3 regions of the Nonomuraea sp. NPDC050691 genome follow, and region 2 is predicted to be linked to each of the others. Evidence: riboswitches for the same ligand, from Rfam matches in the RefSeq annotation. Region 2 holds a riboswitch; each other region holds the start of a gene.
The links. Region 2 has a riboswitch for S-adenosylmethionine ahead of AB0H81_RS03465 (aminotransferase class V-fold PLP-dependent enzyme). Riboswitches for the same ligand answer to the same signal wherever they lie in the genome.
Positions count from the first base shown of each region.

Region 1 (3,267 bases), on a different contig from region 2:
CCTTACCACCGTCTACCGCGATGAAGCCGTAGCCCTTGTCCGCGTTGAACCACTTGACGGTGCCCTGCGCCACTTCCGACTCCTCTTACTGGGCTCGCGGATCCCGCCCATTCGTCCGCGAGACCCGCAATCGCCACGGCTTATGGTAAATCGGCCGGACGATCGCCTCGACCATACCTGTGGCACGGCGTTTGGCAACAGAGTCAAAGCACAAACTACGCAATTCATCCCACCGCCGCCCAAGGGAAGCAGCTCCTATCCGCGTCCGCGCAGTTGTTCAACCTTGAATATCCCGGAAAAGCGGAAGGCGCCCACGAGGGGCGCCTTCCCTGGTGCGTACGGGGCCGTCAGCCGCCGGCGACCGCAGGGATGATGGAGATCTGGACCCCGTCGGGTGCGGGAGTGTCCAAACCTTCCGCAAAACGGACGTCCTCTTCTCCCACATAAACGTTGACGAAACGACGAATCTTGCCCGATTCATCCAGAATTCGCGCGCCGATCCCCGGGTAGTCGGAGTCGAGCTTTGCGAGGACGTCACGAAGCGTCGCGCCCTCGCCACTCACTTCCGCGTTTCCGCCGGTGTACGTGCGCAGGATGGTGGGAATCCGCACCGAAACACTCATGATTTAGTCGCCTTTCCTGGTTGTGCGAGCAGCCGTGCCGGGCGCTCAGACGGCCGCGCGGAACGCGTCGAGAGAGGGCTTGATGACGGCCGTGGGCTGTGCGTCCCCGGAGACGGCGTCGAGCGTCTTGAGACCGTCGCCGGTGTTGAGCACCACGGTCTCCGCCTCGGGGTCGAGCACGCCGCCCTCGGTGAGCTTCTTCAGCACACCGACCGTGACGCCGCCCGCCGTCTCGGCGAAGATGCCCTCGGTCGAGGCGAGCAGCTTGATCGCCTCCACGATCTCGGCGTCGGTGACGTCCTCCACCGCGCCACCGGTGCGGCGGGCGATGTCGAGCACGTAGGGGCCGTCGGCGGGGTTGCCGATGGCCAGCGACTTGGCGATGGTGTCGGGCCGGACCGGCTGGACCACGTCGTGGCCGGCCTTGTACGCGGCCGACACCGGCGAGCAGCCCTGCGCCTGGGCGCCGAACACCTTGTACGGCCGGTCCTCGACCAGCCCCAGGGCGATCAGCTCCTTGAAACCCTTGTCGATCTTGGTGAGCTGGGACCCGGAGGCGATCGGGATGACGATCTGCTCGGGGAGCCGCCAGCCGAGCTGCTCGGCGATCTCGTACGCGAGCGTCTTGGACCCCTCGGCGTAGTACGGCCGGAGGTTGACGTTGACGAAGCCCCACTTGTCGCCCAGCGGGTCGCCGATGAGCTCGGAGCAGAACCGGTTGACCTCGTCGTAGGTGCCGTCGATGCCGATGAGCTTGCCGCCGAACACCCGGGCCATGGCGATCTTGGCCTGCTCCAGGTTGGCGGGGATGAAGACGCAGGCGTCGAGCCCGGCCCGGGCCGCCGCGGCCGTCACCGCGCCCGCGAGGTTGCCCGTGGAGGAGCACGACAGGGTGTGGAAGCCGAAGTTGCGCGCCGCCTCGACGGCGATGGCGACGACCCGGTCCTTGAAGGAGTGGGTGGGGTTGCCCGAGTCGTCCTTGACGTACAGGGACTTGAGGCCGAGCGCGCGCCCGAGGTTGCCCGCCTTGACGAGCTTGGTCCAGCCGGGGTTCATGTTCGGCTTGGTGGCGACGTCGGCGGGGACGGGGAGCAGCGAGCGGTAGCGCCAGATGTTGGCCGGGCCCGCCTCGATGTCCTCGCGGCGGACGCCGCCGAAGGAGTAGGCCGCCTCGAGCGGCCCGAAACACTCCAGGCACGCGAAGCTCGGGCCGAGGTCGTAGCGGGTGCCGCACTCGCGGCAGGACAGAGCCGTGGCAGGACCGAAGTCAAGCGACATGAAGCGAGGCCTTCCCTCATCTTCGCCCGCGGCCACCTTGACCGCAGACCGGAATTGGCACCTTGTCCCGGCCGGCCTCGCCCTGTCGCGAGTCTCAAGCCGGGAGGGTTGCCGGGGCTTCGCAGGGCCGGTCCCTCCACCCCTCTGGATGAGCAATATTCAGTTGTCGCCTCAGACTGTACCCGCCCACGTGGCGGTACTGCCCAGCCGTCTCATAGCATGAGACGAGTGGTCTCACCGATAGTCGTCGCCGAGCGCCGCCTGCACGTACTTGCGTGCCTGGTGGATGCGCGACTTGGCGGTGCCGAGCGGGATGCCGAGCTGCTCGGCCACCTCGCTGTAGTCGAGCTGGACGATGTCGCGCAGCACCAGCGCCTGGGCGAGGTCGGGCTTGTCGGCCTCCAGCGCCTCCATGGCGTCGAGCAGGTCCAGCCGCGAGCCCGCGATGACGCTGACCCGCCGCACGTCGGGCTTCTGCACCGGCAGCTCGTCGGAGCTCTGCTCGGCGGCCCGCCGCTTCAGCGACCGGTACGTGGTGCGCGCGCAGTTGGCCGTCACGATGTGCAGCCACGTGCTGAACCTGGCCCGCCCCTCGAAGCGGCCGATGTTGCGGGCCACCGCGAGCAGGGTGTCCTGGGACGCCTCCTCGGCGTCCTGGCGGTACGGGAGGATGCGGGCGCAGTGCCGCATGACGTCGGGCTCGATCCGCTTCAGGAGCTCGCCGAGCGCGCGATGATCTCCGGCTGCGGCGGAACGGGCAAGTTCCTCGGTTAGCTCATCAAGCGCCATAGCTGGGATCCTATGATCGGAGGGAGGTTAAATGAACAGCGTCCTGGTTGCCTCCAACAGAGGCCCGGTCTCGTTCACCGTCGACGACGACGGCGAGCTGACCATGAAACGCGGCGGTGGCGGGCTGGTCTCCGGGCTGTCCGGAGTCACCAAGGACCACAACGTGCTCTGGGTGTGCGCCGCCCTGTCCGACGGCGACCGCAGCGCGGCCCGGCAGGCCCCTGGAGGCCGGCTCGACCACGCGGGCTACGACACGGGCGCCCTGCGGATGCTCGACATCCCGGCCGCCACGTTCCACCGCGCCTACAACGCGGTGGCCAACTCGACGCTCTGGTTCGTCAACCACCTGCTCTACGACACCCCCAACGCGCCGGCCTTCGGCTCCCGCTTCCTCCGCGAGTGGGAGTCGTACCGCGACTACAACGGCGCGTTCGCGCTGGCGCTGGCCGAGGAGGCCCACCACGAGGCCCGCGTCATGGTGCAGGACTACCACCTGACCCTCACCCCCGCCATGCTCCGCGCCGAGCGGCCCGACCTGCGCATCGCCCACTTCAGCCACACGCCGTGGGCGCCGCCC
Region 1 covers NZ_JBFAIA010000270.1:597-3,863, forward strand. The annotation lists gene AB0H81_RS42665 (cold-shock protein) at 1-73, opposite strand, end outside; gene AB0H81_RS42670 (MoaD/ThiS family protein) at 348-623, opposite strand; gene thrC (threonine synthase) at 669-1,901, opposite strand; SAM riboswitch class I at 1,915-2,056, opposite strand; gene AB0H81_RS42680 (RNA polymerase sigma factor) at 2,136-2,690, opposite strand; gene AB0H81_RS42685 (trehalose-6-phosphate synthase) at 2,722-3,267, shown strand, end outside.
Region 1: it holds a riboswitch for S-adenosylmethionine, as region 2 does, so the genes downstream of both, thrC (threonine synthase) here and AB0H81_RS03465 (aminotransferase class V-fold PLP-dependent enzyme) in region 2, are expected to answer to the same signal.

Region 2 (3,267 bases):
CCATGCGCGGCGTGAACGCCTTGGACACGAGCCGCCGCAGCCGCGTGTGCAGCGGCGGCTCGACCTCCAGCATGCCGTTCCTGCTGACCCGCCAGAACGGCTCCTGGAAGTCCGGCTCGGGCCGCCGGCCGAACTCCTCGTGGGTGGCCACGTGCAGGTAGGTCCGGCCCAGGCGGCGGTCCCTGAGCAGGGCGTTCACGTCGGCGTGCCGGGAGATGAGCCACTGGTCGGTGGGCTCGTAGTAGGTCACCGGCGCCGTGCGGCGCAGCTCGTCGTAGACGTCGTACGGGTCGGCGACGAAATTCGGATTCTGGGGGTCAAAGCGCACTACTGCATCTTAGGAGGCTCCTCCGAGGCGGTGAGCTGCCTGGCGTGACGGCTGCGCATGCGGATGTTCAGGAGCTCCACGATGACGGAGAAAGCCATGGCGAAGTAGATGTAGCCCTTGGAGATGTGCTGGCCGAGCCCCTCGGCGATGAGCACCACGCCGATCAGCACGAGGAACGCCAGGGCCAGCATCTTGATGCTCGGGTGCCGGTCCACGAACCGGCTGATCGGACCGGAGGCGAACAGCATCACCAGCACGGCCACGATCACGGCGGCGACCATCACGCCCAGCTCGTCCACCATGCCCACGGCCGTGATGACCGAGTCGAGCGAGAAGACGACGTCGAGCACCATGATCTGCACGATGACCGACACGAACGAGGTGGCCGCGCGCTTCTTGCCGTCCTCCTCCTTCAGCTCCATGCTGTGGCCGATCTCGGTGACGCTCTTGGCGAGCAGGAACAGCCCGCCCAGCAGCAGGATCAGGTCGCGTCCCGAGATCTCGTAGCCGAACACCTCGAACAGCGGAGCCGTCAGCCGCACCACCCACGACAGCGCCAGCAGCAGGAGCAGCCGGCTGACCAGCGCCGCCGCGAGACCGAGCACGCGGGCCCTGTCGCGCTGCTCGGGCGGGAGCTTTCCGGCGAGGATGGAGATGAAGATGATGTTGTCGATACCTAGGACGATCTCCAGAGCGACAAGGGTGAAGAACCCTATCCAGATCTGAGGGTCGGTCACCCAGTCCAGCATCTGCTTACCTCCACGTTCGCACCGGGGTCTGCGGGTTTCCCAGGACCAACGACTCAGGGGCCCGGGAAGTTCGCGAGGTTGCGATCCGGCCGGGAGCGTCGGTTATAGTTCGGGACATAGGTCATGAGTGCCAGCGCCAAGCCCCGGCTCGCTGGCCGGCAACCCTCGCGTCCGCGGCGGGGTGCCCCGGGTGAAGACCTGGTCCGTCACGAGGTGTGGCGGGCAAGCGCGGGCTCCGAGGCTGCTCCAGGGGTCCGATGGCCCTCCAGGAGGTTCGCCTTGTCCACGTTGAGCATCTTCGGCACCGTTCCCGCCCAGTCCGCCGCCGCGCCGTCGCAGCCGCGCGGTCACCGCCAGATCCCCGCCGTGCTCGGCGCCGACCTGGAGGTGCCGGTCAAGGGCGGGCGCCTCGTCGGGTACGCCAACCTGGACTACGCGGCCAGCGCCCCCTGTCTGGAGCCGGTCAGCGCCGCCGTCACCGCCGCGCTCCCGGCCTACTCCAGCGTCCACCGCGGCGCCGGCTACGCCTCCCAGCTCACCACCGCCCGGTACGAGCAGGCCAGGCACACGGTCCGCGCCTTCGCCGGCGCCCGCCCCGACGACGCCGTGATCTTCACCCGCAACACCACCGACGCCACGAACCTGCTGGCCGGCTGCCTGCCCGCCGGCACCACGGCCGTCGTCTTCGACACCGAGCACCACGCCTCGCTCCTGCCGTGGGAGCGGGTGGTGCGGCTCGCGCCGCCCGCGTTCCCCGGCGAGGCCGTCCGCGCGGCCGACGAGGCGCTGGCCGCCCTGGACGGGCCCAAGCTGCTCGTCGTCACGGCCGCCTCGAACGTCACCGGCGAGCTGTGGCCGATCGCGGCGCTGGCCCACATCGCGCACCGCCACGGGGCGCGCATCCTCGTGGACGCCGCCCAGCTCGTGCCGCACCGGCGGCTCAACCTGACGGCGCTCGACCTCGACTACGTGGCGTTCTCGGGCCACAAGCTGTACGCGCCGTTCGGCGCCGGGGTGCTGGTCGGGCGCCGCGACTGGCTGGCGGAGGGCGAGCCGTACCTGAAGGGCGGCGGGGCGGTCCGCTCGGTCGCCCCGGCCGGCTCCGGCGCCACCGAGTGGCACGAGGACCCGGAGCCGCGCCATGAGGCCGGCACGCCGAACGTGCTGGGCGCCATCGCGCTGGCCGCCGCCTGCGACGCGCTCACCGCCACGGGCTGGACCGCGCTGGTGCGCGAGGAGGAGCGGCTGATCGCGCGGCTGCGCGCCGGGCTCGCCTCGATCGAGGGCGTGCGGGAGCTGTCGCTGTGGGGGCCGGACCACCCGCGCGTGGGCATCGTGTCGTTCACGGTGGACGGGCTCGCGGCGCGCGAGGTCGCCGAGGCGCTGTCGGGCGAGTACGGGATCGGGGTGCGGGACGGGAAGTTCTGCGCGCACCCGTTCGTGCGGCACCTGCTCGGCGGCACCGCGGATGAGGGCTGCGAGGACGGCACGGCCTCGGCGGTGCGGGCCTCGATCGGGATCGGGACCACCGAGGAGCACGTGGACCGTCTCGTGGCCGCCCTCCGCGACCTGACCACCCGCCACGCCACCGTCTCGTCCTGACGGCCACCGCCTCGCTCTGAGCTGGCTCCGCCCTGCCTCCCCCGAGGCGGCCACGTGTGAGGCGGTCCGCCCAAGGGGCGGCGGGCGGTCCGGCGCGGTCAGCGGTTGGGCGGCTTGCGGGTCGGGTGGTCCTCCGAGAAGAGGGCGTCGATGTCGCTCATGTCCTCCTCGTTGAGGTCACCGGGACGGCGTCCCTGGTCACCGTACGGGTGCCGGGGCGTCGTGTCCCCGGCCGCCGTGCCACCCGTCTCCCCTGGAGTCTCGGCCCTGTGCATGGGCGTGGTCGGCTCGCCCGAAGGTGTCGCAGGCTCTGCCGGAGGTGTCCTGGGCCCGGCCGGAGCCGCGCGCTCCGGTGGAGACGTCTTCGGCACGGCCGGGATCGGCCCCCGGTACATGGGCTCCGTCGAGGCCGCGCCGGCGCCCGCGCCCGCGGGGGCGCCGGCCGCCTGCTTCTGGACGCGACGGCGCCGGTACCAGGCGGACAGCACCCCGTCGACGCCGATTCGCCCGCCCCCCAGCGCGAGCAGCAGCACACATCCCGCCGCCAGGGCTCCCACAAACTCCCAGCCACCGGTCTTGCTGGAGATC
Region 2 covers NZ_JBFAIA010000005.1:45,244-48,510, reverse strand. The annotation lists gene AB0H81_RS03475 (cytochrome P450) at 1-328, opposite strand, end outside; gene AB0H81_RS03470 (TerC family protein) at 328-1,077, opposite strand; SAM riboswitch class IV at 1,197-1,312, shown strand; gene AB0H81_RS03465 (aminotransferase class V-fold PLP-dependent enzyme) at 1,435-2,679, shown strand; gene AB0H81_RS03460 (DoxX family membrane protein) at 2,778-3,267, opposite strand, start outside.

Region 3 (3,267 bases), on a different contig from region 2:
AGCTGGACGACTATCGCGGGCTCGCCCACCGCAGCCCGGTGGCGGGGCTCTCGCTGGCGTTCTGCCTGGTGTGCCTGGCGGGTCTGCCGCCCGGCTTGGCGGGGCTGTTCGCCAAGGTGGTGGTCTTCCGCGAGATCGTGAACGGTGGCGCGGGCTGGCTGGCCGTGGTCATGGCGGTCAACACGGTGATCGGGCTCTACTACTACGTGGCCTGGACCGCCCGGGTCCTCACTCCGGCGCCGTCGCCGATCGGCCGGCGCGTTTTTCCTGCGGCCTGGGTGGCCGTCGGGTTGGCGGTGGCCATCACGGTGATGTTCTCGCTCGCGCCTCAGCTGGTGTTCGACCTGACCTCGTAGCACCGCTCTCCGGTGACGGTTGGGGGTTCTCGGCTTGGTGGGGTCAGGCGAGAGTCTTCCTGAACGCCTGCTGGGAGGGGGGACGCGAACCTAGGGAGTCGGGGTGCGTGCCGGGGGAGTCGGGATGCGTGCCGGGGGAGTTGAGATGCGTATCGGGGTAGCCCGGACGCGTACCGAGGTGGCGGGGGGATGAAGGCGCGGCGCTTCGGGCAGTGCTCGCGGCCGGGGCTTCGGTCCGCCCGCCGGTTATCGGTTGAGGTGGGACAACGGCGGGGACAGCCGGGTGAACTCCCAGATGTTGACGCGTCCGCGTAGGTCAGGCACGAGGCTGCGCCAGGCCGGGTCGAAAGGCAGCTCGATGTCGGCGAGGAGTCGGGGTTCGGTCCAGTTCGGGTCTTGCAGCGCGGTTGGATCGAGTACGGCGGCCGCGGTGGTGCGTACCCGCTGGGCGCTGGAATGGGCGAGGATCAGCCGGAGGGCGTCCAGGCCGTCCTCACCACCGCCGTCGTGCAGATGACGCTGGTCGGCCGGCACGTCGGGCAGCAGCACGGCGGGACGTTGCGGCGGGTTGACGGCTAGAAGGTCGGCGCTCATCGGGGCAAGGAGACGCCAGTCGGCCTCCCACAGGGTCAGCCGCTCCCGCGCCTCGTGCCCGAGAAGGTCGACGACGTTGCGGGCGGTGTCAGCGAGTGCGGCCGCGTCGTAGTCCTGAGCGATCACGTGCCGGGCTCCGGCGGCCAAGGCGGCGACAGTGACCAGGCCGGCTCCACAGCCCGCGTCCACGACGACCTGGGCTCGGGTGTCGTGCATGGTGGAGGCGAGAAAGGCGGAGAACGTCGACGGCCGGTGCACACCCGGGCCGGCTTCCAGCTTCCGCCCCACGGCGGCCCAGTGGTCGAGGGACTTGCCCTCGCCGGGCGTCCATGCCATGGGCCCGGAGCGGGGCATGTCGTAAGAGGAAGCGTCACGTCGCATGCTTATCGGGACTCCCTCATCGTCTCCTGGCAGTGGCACCTTTCCCGCGGGCTTCCGCCGGGGAGGTTGCCGGACCGTCGCAGGGCCAGGTCCCTCAAGTCCTCTGGATGATCGGCTGTGCCGCGATGCTGCCAGGTGACGCCGGATGCCGTCAAACGGCCGGCATGCTCTGCGCCACGGCGACCAGCGGGCACCGCGTTGCGTCCGGGCGATCTGCCGACCGGTCCGTCGAACGTCCGCAGCAAGTTCGGGAACCGGTTCCCCTGGCTCATGGATGTATAGCTGGTTGAAGGTTCAGCGCGGGTGCGAGGCGACTATCCAGCAAAAGTCTCCACCGAATGTTCAACGATACCGTTCAAGGTGTGGATATCAAGGAAACGGCCCGGCCGCTTGATGGCGCGGGCATCTCGGCGTTCCTGCGGTCGTTGCCCGCCAAACCCCAGCTGCTCGGCCTGGGCGAGGCCAGGCACTTCGTGGAGGAGCTCGGGGACCAGCGCAACGAGATCTTCCGGCATCTGGTCGAGCACGAGGGCTACCGGTCGTTCGCCATCGAGAGCGACTGTCTCATGGGCCTCCTGGTGGACGACTACGTCACAACGGGCGCGGGCACGCTCGACGACGTCATGGAACGCGGCTTCAGCCACAACTTCGGCGCCTCACCGGCCAACCGCGAGCTCGTGCGCTGGATGCGGGCGTACAACGAGGGCCATGACGAGAAGCTGCGGTTCTTCGGGTTCGACGGCCCGCTGGAGTACTGGGCGGCGAGCCCGCGCCAGGCCCTCACCGCCCTCTACGGCCTCCTCGACGGCCCGCTCCCGTGCACGATGGAGATGCTCGACACGCTGCTGGGCGCGGACGAGCGATGGTCGAACGAGGCCACGGTCATGGACCCGTCCCAGTCGATCGGCCGGTCCGCCGAGGCCCACCGGCTGCGGGTGATCGCCGACGACCTGGTGGCGCTGCTGGAGACGCAGGCGCCGGGGCTGAGCGCGGAGGACAGGGAGCGGGCGGAACTGTACGGGCGCACGGCGGTCGGCCTGCTGCGCTACCACCATGGGATGGCCGACACGTCTCCGGCCCGGATAGCCACGCTGTCGGCCCTGCGGGACGCGCTGATGGCCGCCAACCTGCGTGCCGTCGCCGAGCACGGCCCGGCCCTGGTCTTCGCCTCCAACCTCCACCTGCAGCGCAACAAGAGCCTCATGGCGTTCGGCGACCAGCGGCTGGAGTGGTGGAGCGCCGGGGCGATCACCGCGGCGCACCTGGGCGACCGGTACGCCTTCCTGGCCTCGGCCCTCGGCACGGTGGGCGACCACGTCCCGCCCCCGGACACCGTCGAGGGCGTCCTGTCCGCGCTCCCGTGGACTCACTCGCTCGTCGACGCCCGCCGCCTGGCTGAGGCCGTCACCGAGTCCGCCCCACGTGTCTCCCCCGACTTCAAGTACTTCCCCTTGGACCCGGCCCAGCTCGACATGATCGACGGTGTCGTGTTCCTCAAGCAGGTGGTGAGACTGGGGTGACGTCAGGCTGGGCGGGAGTCCCCGGAGTCCAGACCGCCCAGCGCCATCTGGAACAGGACGCCATCATCGCCCCGGGCCATCGCCGAGATGCTGTCGCTGTCACCTGGCGCTGAGCGTGACGGGGAGGGCGGTCAGGCGGCTTCCTTGGATGCCGCCGGCGGTGATCTGCCGCAGGTCGGCGAACGGCACCGCGAGGCGCGCGTCGGGGAAGTCGGTCCGTAGGACGTCCACGAGCGTGCTGAGCTCGAGCTGGGCGAGCTGCGCGCCGGTGCAGTAGTGCGGGCCGGCGCCGTAGGTGAGGTCGGGCCTGGCCGGGCGGCCGGGGTCGGTGTTGATGCCCCGGATGTCGACGAGCACGGGCGAGCGGGCGGGCACCCGCACTCCGGCGAGCTCGACGTCGGTGGTGGTGAATCGCC
Region 3 covers NZ_JBFAIA010000110.1:7,699-10,965, reverse strand. The annotation lists gene AB0H81_RS30105 (NADH-quinone oxidoreductase subunit N) at 1-356, shown strand, start outside; gene AB0H81_RS30100 (50S ribosomal protein L11 methyltransferase) at 603-1,331, opposite strand; SAM riboswitch class I at 1,345-1,445, opposite strand; gene AB0H81_RS30095 (erythromycin esterase family protein) at 1,694-2,851, shown strand; gene AB0H81_RS30090 (cytochrome P450) at 2,951-3,267, opposite strand, start outside.
Region 3: it holds a riboswitch for S-adenosylmethionine, as region 2 does, so the genes downstream of both, AB0H81_RS30100 (50S ribosomal protein L11 methyltransferase) here and AB0H81_RS03465 (aminotransferase class V-fold PLP-dependent enzyme) in region 2, are expected to answer to the same signal.